Regions from separate parts of the Microbacterium sp. gxy059 genome, predicted to be linked through region 1. Evidence: riboswitches for the same ligand, from Rfam matches in the RefSeq annotation. Region 1 holds a riboswitch; each other region holds the start of a gene.
The links. A riboswitch is a leader RNA that binds a small molecule or an ion and turns the genes downstream of it on or off. The one in region 1 is predicted to bind thiamine pyrophosphate.
Positions count from the first base shown of each region.

Region 1 (5,097 bases):
GCCGTCGCGCTCGTCGGGTTCGCGTTCTGGTCGCTCGGATGGGTGTCGCCCGAGACCAACCGGATCCTGCTGATCACCGCGATCGCATTCGGCATGTTCATGGCGTTCAACATCGGCGGCAACGACGTGGCGAACTCGTTCGGTACGAGCGTCGGATCCGGAACGCTCACGATGAAGCAGGCGCTCCTCGTCGCCGCGGTTTTCGAGGTGTCGGGCGCGATCCTCGCGGGCGGCGAGGTCACCGAGACGGTACGCAGCGGCATCGTCGACCTGACGGTCGTCTCGCAGAGCCCCGAACACTTCGTGTTCGTCATGATGTCGGCGCTCCTCGGCGCCGCCGCCTGGCTCTTCATCGCCACGCGCATGGGGTGGCCGGTCTCCACGACCCACTCGATCGTCGGCGGCATCGTCGGCGGCGCGGTCGCCATGGGCATCGCGACCGGCATCGGCGCCGCCGACATGGTGCAGTGGGGCGAGATCGGCAAGATCGCGGTGTCGTGGATCATCTCGCCGACCCTCGGCGGGATCTGCGCCTTCCTGCTGTTCTGGTTCATCAAGCGCTTCGTGCTCTCGCACGACGACGAGGGCAAGTCGGGCCACCGCGCGCTGCGCCGCTACGTGCCGTTCATCGCGGCCGGCGCATCGATCATCCTCGCCGGCATGCTGCTCGTGAAGGGCCTCAGCAACCTGCACCTCGAGTTCAGCGTGGTGCTCATCGTGCTCGCGCTCGCCATGCTCGGCGCGATCGTGTGGGCGGTCTCCTTCGCCCTCACGAAGACCCTCAAGAAGCGCTCGTTCACCAAGGCGAGCTTCACGCTCTTCGCCTGGATGCAGGTGTTCACCGCCTGCGCCTTCGCCTTCAGCCACGGCGCGAACGACATCGCCAACGCCGTCGGGCCCTTCGCCGCGGTCCTCGACGTGCTGCGCACCAGCGCGGTCAGCTCGGCGGCCGTCGTCCCGATGCCCGTGCTCGTCTCCTTCGGCATCGCGCTGCTCGCCGGACTGTGGTTCATCGGGCGTCGCGTCGTGACGACCGTCGGCAAGCGCATCACCGAGATCCACCCCGCATCCGGCTTCGCCGCCGAGCTCGCGGCGGCCAGCGTCGTGATGCTCGCCTCCGTGCTGGGCCTTCCCGTCTCGAGCACGCACATCCTCATCGGCGCCGTGCTCGGCGTGGGGCTCGTCAACCGGGCCGCCAACTGGGGGCTCATGAAGCCGATCGCCCTCGCGTGGATCATCACGCTGCCCGTCTCCGCGGGCATCGGCGCGGTCGGCTACCTCGTGCTCAGCGCCGTCTTCTGACGCCGAGAGGGGCGGGCCCGCCGCGGGGATCCCGCCCCGCTCCGCTCACCGGTCGCGCAGGGGCGCGGCGAAGAAGGCGTGCTCGTGCCATGAGGAGGCGACGAACGCCCGTCGCATCCGCTCGCGGGTCGCCGCGTCGGCCGCGGCCGCCGTGCGCGAGGCGATGTCGATCGCGCGCCTGGTCGCCTCCGCGAACGCGTCGTCGGCGTAGGTGTCGAGCCACGACCGGTACGGATGCTCGTCGTGGGAGAGCGCGTGCAGACGCTCGCCGACGACCTGGTAGATCCAGTAGCAGGGCAGCACCGCCGCCACGAGCTGCGCGTAGTCGCCGCGCGCGCCCGCCGCCTCGAGGTGCGCGAGATAGGCCTCGGTCGTGCGGCTCGGCGCCGCGGGCGCGTCGCTCGGGATCCAGCTCTCGTGCAGCAGGATCTCCGTGGCGACCGAGCTGTGCGCGCCCTGCGCCCAGAACGCCTGCTCCTCCTGCGTGGGGGCGAGGCGGCTCGCCTGCGCGAGCGCCCGCGAGTAGTCGCGCTGTTAGAGGGCGTCCTGCGCGAGGTACCAGACGAAGGCGTCGCGGTCGAGGGATCCGTCGCCGAGGCCGCGCACGAACGGCAGCGCGTCGATCGCCTCCCGCGCCTCCGACGACGCGGCCCACCAGTCGGCGGCCGCCTCCTCGGGCGTCGGAGCCGTCTCGAGGCCGCCGCGGGCCCACAGCCCCGCGAAGTGGCTGACGGGGCCGCTGCCGCCGCCCACCCGCAGCGCGGCGCCGTGGCGGATGCTCTCGGCCAGCCAGCGCTTCGCCTCGCCGACGGCGCCCGCCCGGTCGGCGCCGCCCGCGATCCGCGTCGCGATCGCCGAGGAGAAGGAGCACCCCGTGCCGTGCGTGTTCGTCGTCGCGATGCGCGCGCCGGGGAACTCGCGCACCTCGCCCGCGGCGGTCACGAGCGCGTCGGGGGCGTCGGCGCCCGCGAGGTGCCCGCCCTTCGCCACGACGTCGACGCCGAACTCCCGCGCCGCGCGGCCCGCCTGCGCGAGCACGGCGTCCCACGTGTCGGCCTCGGGCTCGGACACGAGCACGGCGAGCTCGGGGATGTTCGGCGTCACCACGTCCGCGCGGCGCAGCAGGTCGCGCAGCGCCGACACGGCGTCGTCGTCGAGCAGCCGGTCGCCGCTCGTCGCGACCATCACGGGATCCACGACCACGACGGGCGCACCGGCGCGGGCGAGCCACGCGTCGACGGCGCGGGTCACCTCCGCGTTCGCGAGCATGCCGATCTTCACGGCGTCGATCTCGATGTCGTCGCTCAGCGCGTCGAGCTGGGCGACGAGCACGTCGACGGGAGGCACGTGCACGGCGCGCACGCCGCGCGTGCTCTGGGCCGTGAGCGCGGTGATCGCGGCCATCCCGTAGCCGCCGTTCGCGGCGATGCTCTTCAGGTCGGCATGGATCCCGGCGCCGCCCGACGGGTCGGACCCGGCGATGCTGAGCACGCGGGGCGCGGGGCGGACGGATTCTTCAGGCGTGCGCATCGAGCGACATCCCTTCGCTAGTTCGAGCTAGATCAGGTTCGACGGGTGTGTTCTCAGCCCCGGCGGGGCACCCCGTGTCACGTACGCCGCACACTCTATCGGGCGCCGGGCGCGATCCGTACGCTCGGAGGATGACCGGATCCGTCGCCCTGCTCCGCGGCATCAACGTGGGCGGGAAGAACCTCATCCGCATGCCCGACCTCGCCGCGGCGTTCCACGACGCGGGATACGCCGACGCGCGCACCTACATCCAGAGCGGGAACGTCGTGTTCTCCCATGACGGCCCCGGCGGATCCGCCCTCGAGACGCGCGTGGAGGGCGTGCTCGAGGAGCGGCTCGGCCTGCCCCTCGTCGTCGTGACCCGCTCGCGCGACGAGCTGGCGGCGATCGTCGACGCCGCGCCCGCCTCGCACGGCGACCCCGAGCGCCGCAGCGACGTGATCTTCCTCAAGCACCCCGTCTCGGCCGCCGAGGTCCACGCGGAGTTCCCCGAGCCGCGCGAGGGCGTCGACGAGATCGCCGTCGGCGACGGGGTCATCTACGCCTCGCGCCTCGCCGCCCTCGCGTCGAAGAGCCGCATCTCGCGCATCACGCAGCTGCCGTCGTACCGGTCGATGACGATCCGCAACTGGCGCACCACCACCCGGCTGCTCGCGATGCTCGACGAGGGGTGAGGCCCCCGTCCCGCCTGCCGGTTCGCCCGGCCTTCTGCCCTCCCGGCTGGCCTGGATTCCCGCCCGCCCGGCTCGCGAGCGGCGCAGATCCTCGCGAGCGGCGCAGATATTCGGCCTGATTCCTGCGCCGTTCGCGAATTCCTGCGCCACTCGCGAGCGAGACGGCACGAGGCACGCGGCGCGAGACACGCGACACGCGACACGAGACGGGCGCCCCGGGAAGGGATCCGCCCTCGCGGGGCGGAGCCCGGTGTCGATAGGGTTCGGGGAACAGCCCCACGAGAGAGGACGTCGACGGTGACCATCCGGATCCCGCAGATCGCGCTGAACGACTCGCGCCCCTTCGCCGAGCTCGGCCTCGGCACGTACAAGCTCACCGGCGACGAGGGCATCGCCTCGATCCGCGCCGGCATCGACGGCGGCTACCGCCTTCTCGACACGGCCGTGAACTACGGCAACGAGCGCGAGGTCGGCGAGGCCGTGCGGCAGTCGGGCATCGACCGAGACGAGATCATCGTCACGACGAAGGTGCCAGGGCGGCACCACGGCTACGACGAGGCGATCGCCTCGGGGCGCGCCTCCGACGAGACCCTCGGGCTCGGGCGCATCGACCTGCTCCTCATCCACTGGCCGAACCCGCGGGTCGACAAGTACGTCGACACGTTCCGCGGCATGCTCGCCCTGCGCGACGAGGGGGTCGTGCGCTCGGTCGGCGTCTCGAACTTCACCGAGCAGATGCTCGCCCGCCTCATCGAGGAGACGGGCGTGACCCCCGCGGTCAACCAGGTCGAGCTGCATCCGTACTTCCCGCAGGCGGCGCTGCGCGCCTTCCATGCCGAGCACGGCATCCGCACCGAGAGCTGGAGCCCCCTCGCGCGCCGCAGCGAGCTGCTCGGCGAGCCCGTCATCGACGACATCGCCGAGGGGCATGGCGTCACCCCCTCGCAGGTCGTCCTGCGCTGGCACGTGCAGATCGGATCCACGCCCATCCCGAAGTCCGCCGACCCCGTGCGCCAGCGCGAGAACGCCGACGTGTTCGGGTTCGAGCTCGCGGGCGACGAGGTCGACGCGATCAGCGAGCTCGAGCGCGGGCGCCTGTGGGACGGCGATCCGAACACGCACGAGGAGTTCTGAGCGGATCCCTCCCGTTCCCGGCGTTCGCCCCGCGAGGTGGGGCAGGATCGATCGGGTGGGAATCGGACGCACCGTCGGCATCGCGCTCGGCGGCGTCGCGCTGCTGGGCGGCGTCGGCGCCATCGGCTTCCTCGGCGTGCTCGCGCTGCTGACCGTGGCCGACGGGTCCGAGCCCGCCGAGGCCGCGCCCGCGGATCCCCCGCCCACCGTCGCCGCCCCCGCGCCCGACCCGCAGCCGGCGGAGGGCGACTGGGCCGACCAGGCGGCCGCTCTCACGGGGATCCCGCCGCGCGCCCTCGCGGCGTACGTCGCCGCGGACGCCTACGCGCGCGAGGAGCTCGGGTGCGACGTCGGCTGGAACACCCTCGCCGGCATCGGCTGGGTCGAGAGCCACCACGGCACGCTGCAGGGGGGATCCATCGAGGACGACGGAGTCGCCCGCCCCGGGATCCGCGGC
Region 1 is NZ_JAMXWT010000027.1:21,701-26,797, forward strand. Features, by position in the region: gene NHL53_RS13170 (inorganic phosphate transporter) at 1-1,302, shown strand, start outside; gene NHL53_RS13175 (hypothetical protein) at 1,348-1,731, opposite strand; gene thiD (bifunctional hydroxymethylpyrimidine kinase/phosphomethylpyrimidine kinase) at 1,837-2,832, opposite strand; TPP riboswitch at 2,825-2,917, opposite strand; gene NHL53_RS13185 (DUF1697 domain-containing protein) at 2,964-3,506, shown strand; gene NHL53_RS13190 (aldo/keto reductase) at 3,804-4,640, shown strand; gene NHL53_RS13195 (lytic transglycosylase domain-containing protein) at 4,696-5,097, shown strand, end outside.

Region 2 (5,097 bases), on a different contig from region 1:
GGGAGGCACAGCAGCTCGAGGCCGATCGCGACGAGGCCGCTCGTCACGTCGATCGAGGCGAACAGCGGCACCGAGAGCAGCAGGGCGAGCGCGACCTTCGTGACGGGGTTCACGCCGTCGAGCCACACTCGCGGCGCGGCGACCCGCTGCGCGGGGACGGTGTCGGTCGTCATCGGCCGCTCCTCTCGCTCAGCGCGATGCGGTGCCCGCCGAGGTGCCTGAGCACTCCCGCGTCGTGGGTGACGGCGACGACGGATCCGCCGCGCGCGATCTCCTCCTGCATGAGGGCGACGACCTCGATCCAGCCCCGGCGGTCCTGCCCGAACGTGGGCTCGTCGAGCACGATGACGCGCGGCGACGCCGCGAGCACCGTCGCGACGGACAGGCGGCGCTTCTGCCCGCCCGACAGGGTGAAGGGGTTCGCCTCGGCGAGGTGATCGAGGTGCAGGCGCTCGAGGAGACCGTCGACGACCTCCGCGATGCGCGGCGCGGGCCAGCCGAGCGCTCGGGGGCCGATCGCGAGCTCCTCGCGCAGCGTGCGGGCGAGGAACTGGTGCTCCGGCTCCTGGAAGACCGTGCCGATGCGGGTGAGGAGCTCGCGCGACGTCCACTTCGCGGGCCTCCTGCCCGACCGTCCGGCGAGGTCGGGCGCCGAGACGACCTCCCCCTCGAGCTCGGGGATCAGGCCCGCGAGGGTCAGCGCGAGCGTCGACTTCCCGGCGCCGTTGGGCCCCGTGATCGTCGTCGCGGCGCCCGAGGGGATCCGCACCTCCAGACCCGTCTGCACAGGCGTGCGCCCGTCGCGCGACACGGCGAGGCCGCGGGCGGCCAGCACCGGGTCGTCCCCCGGCGAGGCGAGTGGCAGCGCGGGCAGCTCGATCTCGCGACCCGGCACCCACACGCCCGCCGCGGCGAGCGCGTCGCCGTGCCGCGCGAACACCTCGTCGGGCGGGCCGTCGGCGAGGAGTCCCCCGTCGGCCGCGAGCACGATGACGCGGGTCATGAGGTCGGCCCAGATCTCGGTGCGGTGCTCGACGACGACGAGGGTGGATCCGGTGCCGTCGACGATCCGCTCGACGCTCGCGCGCACCTCCGCGACGCCCTCGGGGTCGAGGTTCGCCGTCGGCTCGTCGAGCAGCAGCAGGCCGGGGCGCATCGCGAGCACCCCCGCGAGGGCCAGCCGCTGCTTCTGCCCGCCCGAGAGGGCCTTCGTGGCGCGGTCCGTCGGCACGTCGAGGCCGACGGCCTCCATCGCCTCCGCGACGCGGGCCGGGATCTCCGCGGCGGGAACGCCGAGGTTCTCGCACCCGAACGCGATGTCGTCGCCGACCTTCGACAGCACGAGGCCGGCATCCGGATCCTGCAGCACGAGTCCCGTGCGGCCGCGGCGCGTCTCGGGCGGCTCGCCGTCGACGAGGAGCGCTCCCGTGCGCTCCCCCTCGTCGGCGTCGCCCAGCACACCGGCGAGCCCCGCCATGAGCGTCGACTTGCCGGCGCCGGACGCGCCGAGCAGGAGCACGCGCTCGCCCGGCGCGATCTCGAACGTCACGTCGCGCGTCGCCGGGAGCCGGCGGCCCGCGTAGCGCCATCCCCAGCCCGCCGCGGAGACGCGAGCGGGTCCTGTGCCCGGCATCCTCAGACCTCGCGCGCGACTTCCCGGCCCGCGGCGAAGCGGCTGAGCGCGCCCGTCGCGGCGAGGGCGCGCACGAGCAGCCAGCCCACGAGGCCCGCCAGCAGAGCGCCCGACACGATGAGGGATCCGAGGTAGATGACGTTGAACTCGACGGTCTTCAGGATGTTGGGCGTGCTGCCGTAGAACAGCTCGAACGTCCATGCGGCGATGCCCGCGCCGACGCCCGCGAGCATCGCGGTGGGAAGGCCGAACCTGCGGTAGAGGAACGCGGCGAGCACGATCTCGGCCCCGAGCCCCTGGACGATGCCCGACAGGATCGTCGAGACGCCCCAGACGTTGCCGATCAGCGCCGAGACGGTCGCCGCGACGACCTCGACGAGGAGCGCCGCGCCTGGCTTGCGGATGATGAGCCCGCCCACGACGCCGCCCAGCAGCCAGATGCCGACGGCGATGCCGCCGAGCCCCGGCGTCAGGGCGTCCGCGGCGCCGAACCAGGCGCCGCCGACCGTGTTCCAGCCCCAGAACACGAGGCCGATCGCGACGCCCAGCACCGCGGCGACGACGATGTCGATGACCCGCCAGCGGGCGGTCGTGGTGCGTGCGGTCTTCTCAGACGAGGACACGGGTGCAGACATTGCTGTTCTCCTTCCTGCGCCGGCATGATCCGGATCAGGTTCGACGGTCGGCGCGCGGCTCGCGCCCTCTCAGCCCGGCTTCTCGGACTCCCGTGGGGTGGTGTGCGTCTCGGAGTATAGCCCGCCCCCTCCCGCCGCGGGCAAGCCGCCGGGAGGCGCGATGTCATCGGATCGTGAGCGGCGCGGGGCCGCTCCGTCGCCGCTTCCCGAGCCGGATCGAGTAACGTGACCGCGTGAGCACTGACGACGGATTCGACGCGCGCGACGAGGTCTCCCCGCGCGGCGCCGGCGCGGATCGCGCGGGCGGCGACGCCGACGCGACGGATCCCGACGCGCCCGACACCGATTCCGTCTCCGCGCTCGGCCGGATGTTCGACCCGCCTCCCTCCACGACGACGGGGTCCGTTCCGACCATCACCGGGCTGTTCGACGTCATCTCCGACGACGAAGACGAGGATGAGGACGACGACGAGGATCGGGACGACGACGCCGGCGAGGACGCCTCGGACGACGACGCGTATCCCGCGCAGCCCGAGACGGATTCGATCCGCCTCATCGGCGAGATGTTCGGCGGGTTCCGGCGGCGCGACCGCCGCCGCGACGGCGGCCTGGAGCAGATGCTCGGATCCGCCACGCAGTCGCTGCCCGTGATCGCCGACGGACGCGTGCTCGCGACCGGGGGGATCCCCGCGGTCCCGCCAGCGGGCTCCGTCGCCGCGGAGCAGCTGGCCGAGGCCCCGCAGGAGCCCCTCTCTCCGGAGGCGCAGACGCCCGACGACGGCGCCGAGCCCGCGACGCACGCGGGCGCCATCCCGATCATCGTGCCGGAGGAGCAGCCCGCCGCCGCGACGGCGCCCTCCCCCGATGCCGCACCGGCCGAGCCCGCTCCGCCGGCTCCCGGCGCCGCGTCGCCCGCCGAGCCCGCGCCGGGCGCCTCGACGCCCGGCGCCCCCACCGTGCGCACGGCCTATGTTCCGCAGGACGCGGACGACCAGACGCAGCAGGCTCTCGCGTGGCTCACCGCCGAGAGCGTGGGAACGGGACAGGTGCCGATCGTGGGCGGATCCGAGGAGCCCCTCCCGTCGCGCCGCGGCCGCGTGGTCGGCGCGATCGTCGCGCCGATCCTCACGGCGATCATCCTCGCCGTCGCCTACGTCGTGACCTTCGCCGTCTGGCCTCTCAGCTCGATCACCCCGAGCCTGCAGGCCGCGCAGGTCGAAGCGCCGACTGCCGCGCCCGCGCAGATGCCCTGGCCCGAGCTGGGGTCCGCGGCGCTGTCGATCGAGGGCACCGGCGAGGTGCTGAGCTCGGCGACCGCCGAGAACCCCGAGCAGCAGGTGCCGCTCGCGAGCCTCACGAAGGTGATCTCGGTCATGGTGATCCTCGATCGCCTGCCGCTCGAGCCCGGCGAGCAGGGCCCCGAGATCGGCTTCGGGTTCGCCGACCAGAACGAGTACTGGGCGTACACGTACCGCAACGAGTCGGCGCTCGAGGTGCCGGTCGACGGCACCCTCACCGAGTACCAGCTGCTCGAGGGCATCCTCCTCGGATCCGCGGGCAACTACCTCAACAAGCTCATCGACTACGCGTGGGACTACGACCGCGACGCGTTCGTGCTCGAGGCCCTCGGCTGGCTCGAGGAGAACGGGATCGACGGCATCTCGCTCGTCGAGCCGACCGGCATCCGGCCCGACAACGTCGGCACCCCGAGCGCGATCCTGCGCGTCGCCGAGGTCGCGATGCAGCACCCGGTCGTCGCGGAGATCGTCGCGAAGGACGAGGTGGAGCTGCCCGGCGCGGGGATCGTCGAGAACTCCAACCCGCTCAGCGGCGAGGAGGGCATCGTCGGCCTCAAGACCGGCGCGATCTGGCCCGTTCCCAACATCTGGAACCTGCTCACGGTGAAGCAGGTCGCCCTCGGCGACGGCGACCCCACGCGCGTGTACGCGGCCGTCCTGGGCCAGGACAGCGAGGATGCCCGGGCGGACGTCTCCCGACAGCTGCTCGACGCGGCGACGCAGGCGCTGCAGCCGGTCGAGGTGCTGCCGGCGGGAACGGTCGTCGCGACGGCGACGACGCCCTGGGGCGCGTCGACCGACATCGTGACCTCGGAGGCCGTGTCGCTGACGCTCTGGAACGGCGAGGGCAGCGAGCTCGAGACCGACTACGGCATCGACGTCGAGGCGCTGCGCGGCGCCGACGCCGGCACGCTCACGGTGACGGGCGCGATGGACAGCGCCACGGTGCCGCTCGAGACGTCCGACACCCTGGAGCGCCCGAGCCTCCAGTGGCGCCTCACCCACCCCCTCGACCTGCTGGGGATCACGGGGAGCTGACGCGGATCCGCGCGCTCCAGGTATGCGAAATGGCGGGATCCGGGGCTCCTGGCAGTGCATCTCTGCGACCCGGGCGGACCCGCCGGTCTCCGAGTATGCGAACCGGCGGGATCCGGGGCTCCTGGCAGTGCATCTCTGCGACCCGGGCACCGCGCTGCGCGTTCGGGTATGCGAAACGGCGGCGGGTGCGATGACGCAGGGCGGGATCCGGTGCGCGACCTCCTGATCGTCGCGGCGTTCGCGATCGTCGCGGGCGCCGGCGGGATCCTGCTGATCCGCCGCCGACCGAAGAGCGCGGATCCGATGTCGTCGAGCACCGCCGCGATCACGGTCGGCGTCATCCTCGTGGTCTGCGCCGTGGCCGGGCTCGTCGCGCAGGCGGGCATCGCGTTCTTCGGGTGGTGAGGGCGGGGCCGCCCGGTCCGAGGGCGCAAGACGGCGCGCCCCGGGCCACCCGGCGTGCGCTTCTGCGACCTGAGCGGAAGCTGCCTGG
Region 2 is NZ_JAMXWT010000001.1:179,007-184,103, forward strand. Features, by position in the region: gene NHL53_RS00705 (energy-coupling factor transporter transmembrane component T family protein) at 1-173, opposite strand, end outside; gene NHL53_RS00710 (ABC transporter ATP-binding protein) at 170-1,633, opposite strand; gene NHL53_RS00715 (ECF transporter S component) at 1,636-2,268, opposite strand; TPP riboswitch at 2,263-2,372, opposite strand; gene NHL53_RS00720 (hypothetical protein) at 2,502-4,604, shown strand; gene NHL53_RS00725 (hypothetical protein) at 4,815-5,009, shown strand.
Region 2: another riboswitch for thiamine pyrophosphate. It lies ahead of NHL53_RS00715 (ECF transporter S component); the one in region 1 lies ahead of thiD (bifunctional hydroxymethylpyrimidine kinase/phosphomethylpyrimidine kinase).

Region 3 (5,097 bases), on a different contig from region 1:
TCGGCTTCGGATCCGTCAGCGAGGTGCCGTTCTCCGATCAGGTCGCCGACGCGATCCACTGGGCCGTCGACAACGGCGCCGACGTCATCAACCTCTCCTTCACGATCAACCAGCCGACCTGGGGCGAGAGCTGGGATGAGGCGTTCCTCTACGCGATGGAGCACGACGTCGTCGTGATCGCGGCCGCCGGGAACCGGGACAGCGGCACGAACATCGTCGGCGCGCCCGCCACGATGCCCGGGGTGCTCGTCGTGGGCGGCGTCGACCGCGAGGGGCGCGCGAGCCAGGGGGCGTCGACCCAGGGCGTCACGATCGGCGTGACGGCCCCGAGCGAGCACCTGCGCGGGATCAGCCCGTCCGGGCAGGTGAACGAGTGGAACGGCACGAGCGGCGCGGCCCCCATCGTCTCGGGCATCGCGGCGCTGGTGAGGTCCGCGCACCCCGACCTCGACGCCGGCAACGTGATCAACCGGATCCTGCAGACCGCCTCGCCGCCCCCGCGCGAGTACGACGGGCGGGATCCGCTCTACGGGTTCGGCCTCGTCGACGCGCAGGCCGCGGTGGAGGCCGACGTCGAGGCGGTCGACAAGAACCCCGCCCAGGAGCTGCGCCAGTGGATCACGCTGAACCGCAGCGGGGAGATCTCGAACGACGCGGAGCCCGCCCCCGCCCCGGAGCCCGTGGAGATCCCGGCGCTCCCGCCGCCCGACCCGCCCGCCGAGGCGGGCAGCCCCCTCGTCCCGTCGTCCGACAGCCTGCGCGAGGTCACCCTCCCGCTCGTCGCCCTGAGCGTCGCTGGTATCCTGATCGTGCTCGGCGTCGTCGCTGTGTCCCGGCGCATCCGCTCGGTTCGCGCGCAGCACGCGCGGACGGGCTCCTGAACAAATTCCAAGGAGATTAGTTTCCGTGCCCAAGATCCTCATCGTCGGCGGTGGATACGCGGGTTTCTACACCGCGTGGAAGCTCGAGAAGCACCTGCGAGCCGGGGAGGCAGAGGTCATCGTCGTCGACCCGCTCCCGTACATGTCGTACCTGCCGTTCCTTCCCGAGGTCGCGGCCGGCGCCATCGAGCCCCGCCACGCGGTCGTCTCGCACCGTCGTCACCTCAAGAAGACGAAGGTCATCAACGCGAAGGTCGCGAGCATCGACCACGCGAACAGGACGGCGACGATCGCGCCCGAGCACGGCGAGAGCTGGGAGCTCGAGTACGACCAGATCGTCGTGACCGCCGGGTCCGTCTCGCGCACCTTCCCGATCCCGGGCATCGCCGACCACGCGATCGGCATGAAGTCGATCGAGGAGGCCGTCGCGGTGCGCGACCAGCTCGTGTCGAACTTCGAGAAGGCGGCCGCGCTCCCGAAGGAGAGCCCGGTGCGCCGGCGCCTCCTGACGACGGTCGTCGTGGGCGGCGGATTCGCCGGCATCGAGACGCTCGCGGAGCTGCGCTCGGCCGCCTCGGCCCTGCTCGAGAAGTTCCCCGAGATCACCTTCGAGGAGACGCAGTTCCACCTCATCGAGGCGATGGGGCGCATCATGCCCGAGGTCTCGCTCGAGACGAGCGAGAAGGTCCTCAAGGACCTCGCTCGGCGCGGCGCGTACGTGCACCTCGACACGCAGGTGGCCGACGCGACCGACGGCGTGGTGAAGACGAACACGGGCGAGGAGTACCCGAGCGACCTCATCATCTGGACCGCGGGCGTCATGGCGAACCCGCAGGTCGTGAACGGCAGCGACCTGCCGCGGGAGGCCCGCGGGCGGATCTCGACGCAGGCCGACCTGCGCGTCGTCGACGAGAGCGGCGCCGTGATCGAGGGCGCATGGGCCGCGGGCGACGTGGCGGCCGTTCCCGACCTCACGGGCGGCGGCGTGGGCGGCATGTGCGTGCCCAACGCGCAGCACGCGGTGCGCCAGGCGAAGCGCCTCGCGAAGAACGTCGTCGCCACGCTGCGCGGAGAGCAGCCGGTCGACTACGTGCACAAGAACCTCGGCGCGGTCGCGGGTCTCGGCCTCTACCAGGGCGCCTTCCAGTCGGGCAAGATCGCCCTCACGGGCTTCCTCGCCTGGTGCGCGCACCGCGGCTACCACGGCCTCGCGATGCCCACGTGGGAGCGCAAGTGGCGCGTCCTGTGGGGCTGGTGGCACAACTTCTTCCTGGGCCGCGACCAGGTGCAGCTGAAGGCCACACAGGATCCCCGCGCGTTCTTCGAGGCGTTCGCCTCGCGCCCCAAGCCGAAGACCGACGAGAAGTGACGCTCTGATGTCCTCCGAAGCGCCCCTGCCCGCGATGCGCGGGAGGGGCGCTTCGGCCATCCGCCCCCGTAGCCCAACCGGCAGAGGCAGCCGACTTAAACTCGGCGCAGTGTGGGTTCGAATCCCACCGGGGGCACCGTCCGCCGCCCTCCCGCGATGCGGTAGGTTGATCTGCGTTGACACGGGGTGCCGCGACCGCGGCTGAGATCACACCCGTCGAACCTGATCCGGGTAGCTCCAGCGGAGGGAATGTCATGCAGCAGATCGCGCACGCCGTCGAGAGGGTGCGGGCGGCCGCTCCTCTCGTGCAGTGCATCACCAACACCGTCGTGCAGCAGGTGACGGCCAACGCGCTGCTCGCGTGCGGCGCCTCGCCCGCGATGCTCGACCACGAGGCCGACGCGGCGCAGTTCGCGCGCATCGCGAACGGCATCCTCGTGAACTTCGGCACGGCGACCAGCCATCAGCTCCTCGCCGCCGACGCGGCGATCGCCGAGGCGAACGCCCTCGGCACGCCGTGGGTGCTCGACCCCGTCAGCGTGGGCGGCGTCGACTACCGCACCACGCGGATCCGCGCCGCGGCCGCCCAGCGCCCGACGGCGGTGCGCGGCAACGCCTCCGAGATCGCGGCGCTCGCCGGGCACGGCGCCGGCGGGCGGGGCGTGGACGCGACCGACGAGGTCGACGCGGTGCTCCCCGCGGCCGTCGAACTGTCGCGCGCGCTCGCCTCCGGAACCGGCGTCCCGGGATCCGTCATCGCCGTCTCGGGGCCGGTCGACGCGATCGTGCGGACGCGCGCCGAGGGCGGCGCCGACGTCGTGCGCGTCGGGGGCGGCAGCGACCTCATGCCCCTCGTCATCGGGACGGGCTGCTCGCTCGGCGCGGTCGCCGCGGCCTATCTCGGCGCCGCGGATCGCACCGACCCGGACGCGGCTCTCTGGGCGGTCGCCGCGGCGCACGCGCACTTCGCCGCCGCAGGCGCGCGAGCGGCGGAGAGCGCGCAGGGCCCCGGCAGTTTCGCGGTCGCGTTCGTCGACGCCCTGCACGCTCTCGCGCCGGAGGAGATCGCCGCCGTCACCGTGACGGCCGAGGTGCGGAGCGAGGAGCGGTCATGAGCCGTCTCGCCCCGTACGACTTCTCCCTGTACCTCGTCACCGACACGGCCCAGTGCGCCCGCGCGGGGAGGACGGTCGCGGAGACCGCGGCCCTCGCGGTGGCGGGCGGCGCGGGCGTCGTGCAGGTGCGGGACAAGACCGCGACCGACGCGGCGTTCCGCGTGCTGGTCGAGGACGTCCTCGACGCGATCGCCCGGGTGCGCCGCGCCGAGGGCATCGCCCGAGAGGTGCCGGTGTTCGTCAACGACCGCGTGCGGGTCGCGCGCGACCTCGGTCGCGACGGCCGCGCCGTGCACGTGCACATCGGGCAGTCCGACGCGCCGCCCGCCGAGGTGAGAGACCTGCTCGGCCCCGCGCCGCTCATCGGGCTGTCTGTCGCGACGTCCGGCGAGCTGCGGGCCGCCCGCGAGAGCGGCGCCGTCGATCTCGTCGGCATCGGCCCCGCCTACGACACCGCGACGAAGGCCGACGCGCCCTCCGGGATCGGGCCGGAGCGCATCGCGCTCCTCGCGGCCGAGGCGGGGCTGCCCGGCGTCGCGATCGGCGGCATCGACGCCGCGCGGGCCGCTGAGCTCCGGGGAACGGGCGTCGTCGGCGTGTGCGCCGTCTCCGCCATCTGCCTCGCGGAGGATCCGCGCGAGGCGTCCGCGCGGATGCGCGCCGCGTTCACGGGGGAGTGACACCCGCCGGACGCTAGACTCCGGTGCTCGTGGCGCGCTTCGGAAAACGGATCCTCCCTCCCCGCGACGGGATCACGGCGGCGCGCCTGCGCGCGCCTGGCGGCTCCCAGACCCACGCGGCCCGTGACCTGCCCGTCCCGGCGACCGTGCGGGAGTGGCTCTCCGACATCGTCATCCCGACGACGATGGGGCGCGAGCAGGCGTTCGGCGCGGAGCCGCTCGCCCCGGAGTACTTCACGGGTCGGGGAGAGCTGACCGACCAGACGGGCCGACGCGTGCGCCTCGACGACGCCGTCATCCCCGGCGGCTTCTACGTGTTCCACAAGCCCGTCCCATACGAGGACGCGATCCCCTTCGAGATCGACGTCGTCCACGAGGACGCCGACCTCCTCGTCGTCGACAAGCCCCCGTTCCTCGCCTCCACGCCCAACGGGGTCTTCGTGCGCGAGTGCGTCGTGACGCGGATGCGCGTGGCGCGCGGTGAGGACGACATCGTGGCGATCCACCGACTCGACCGCGTCACGGGCGGGCTGCTCGCCCTCTCGCGGCGCCCCGAGACCCGCGGCGCCTACCAGACGCTGTTCCAGCGCCGGGAGATCGAGAAGACGTACCGCGCCCTCGCGCACCTGCCCGCGGGCTGGTCGCCCGGCGACGCCCTGCCCCTCGGGCTGGAGGACGGCGAGGAGCGCGAACGCCGCTCGCGGCTGCGCAAGATCGACGGCGAGCGCCCCGTGCGCGAGATCCCCGGTACGCCCAACGCGCGCACCTCGATCCGGCTGCTGCGCGCGTTCCCGCACGGCGGCGGGTGGGCGGGCGAGTTCTCCCTCGTGCCGCACACGGGGCGCACCCACCAGCTGCGCGTGCACATGAGCGGACTCGGGATGCCGCTGCTCGGGGATCCCGTCTATCCCCGCGACGTCGACCCGGATCCGTACGACTTCTCGCACACGCTGCAGCTGCTCGCCGAGCGCCTCGCGTTCGACGACCCGCTGACGGGAGAACGGCGGGAGTTCGCCACGCGCCTCACGCTCGACGCATCGCGCAGCTAGACC
Region 3 is NZ_JAMXWT010000032.1:103-5,199, reverse strand. Features, by position in the region: gene NHL53_RS13920 (S8 family serine peptidase) at 1-881, shown strand, start outside; gene NHL53_RS13915 (NAD(P)/FAD-dependent oxidoreductase) at 907-2,250, shown strand; tRNA gene NHL53_RS13910 (tRNA-Leu) at 2,313-2,386, shown strand; TPP riboswitch at 2,423-2,517, shown strand; gene thiM (hydroxyethylthiazole kinase) at 2,505-3,365, shown strand; gene thiE (thiamine phosphate synthase) at 3,362-4,045, shown strand; gene NHL53_RS13895 (pseudouridine synthase) at 4,075-5,094, shown strand.
Region 3: another riboswitch for thiamine pyrophosphate. It lies ahead of thiM (hydroxyethylthiazole kinase); the one in region 1 lies ahead of thiD (bifunctional hydroxymethylpyrimidine kinase/phosphomethylpyrimidine kinase).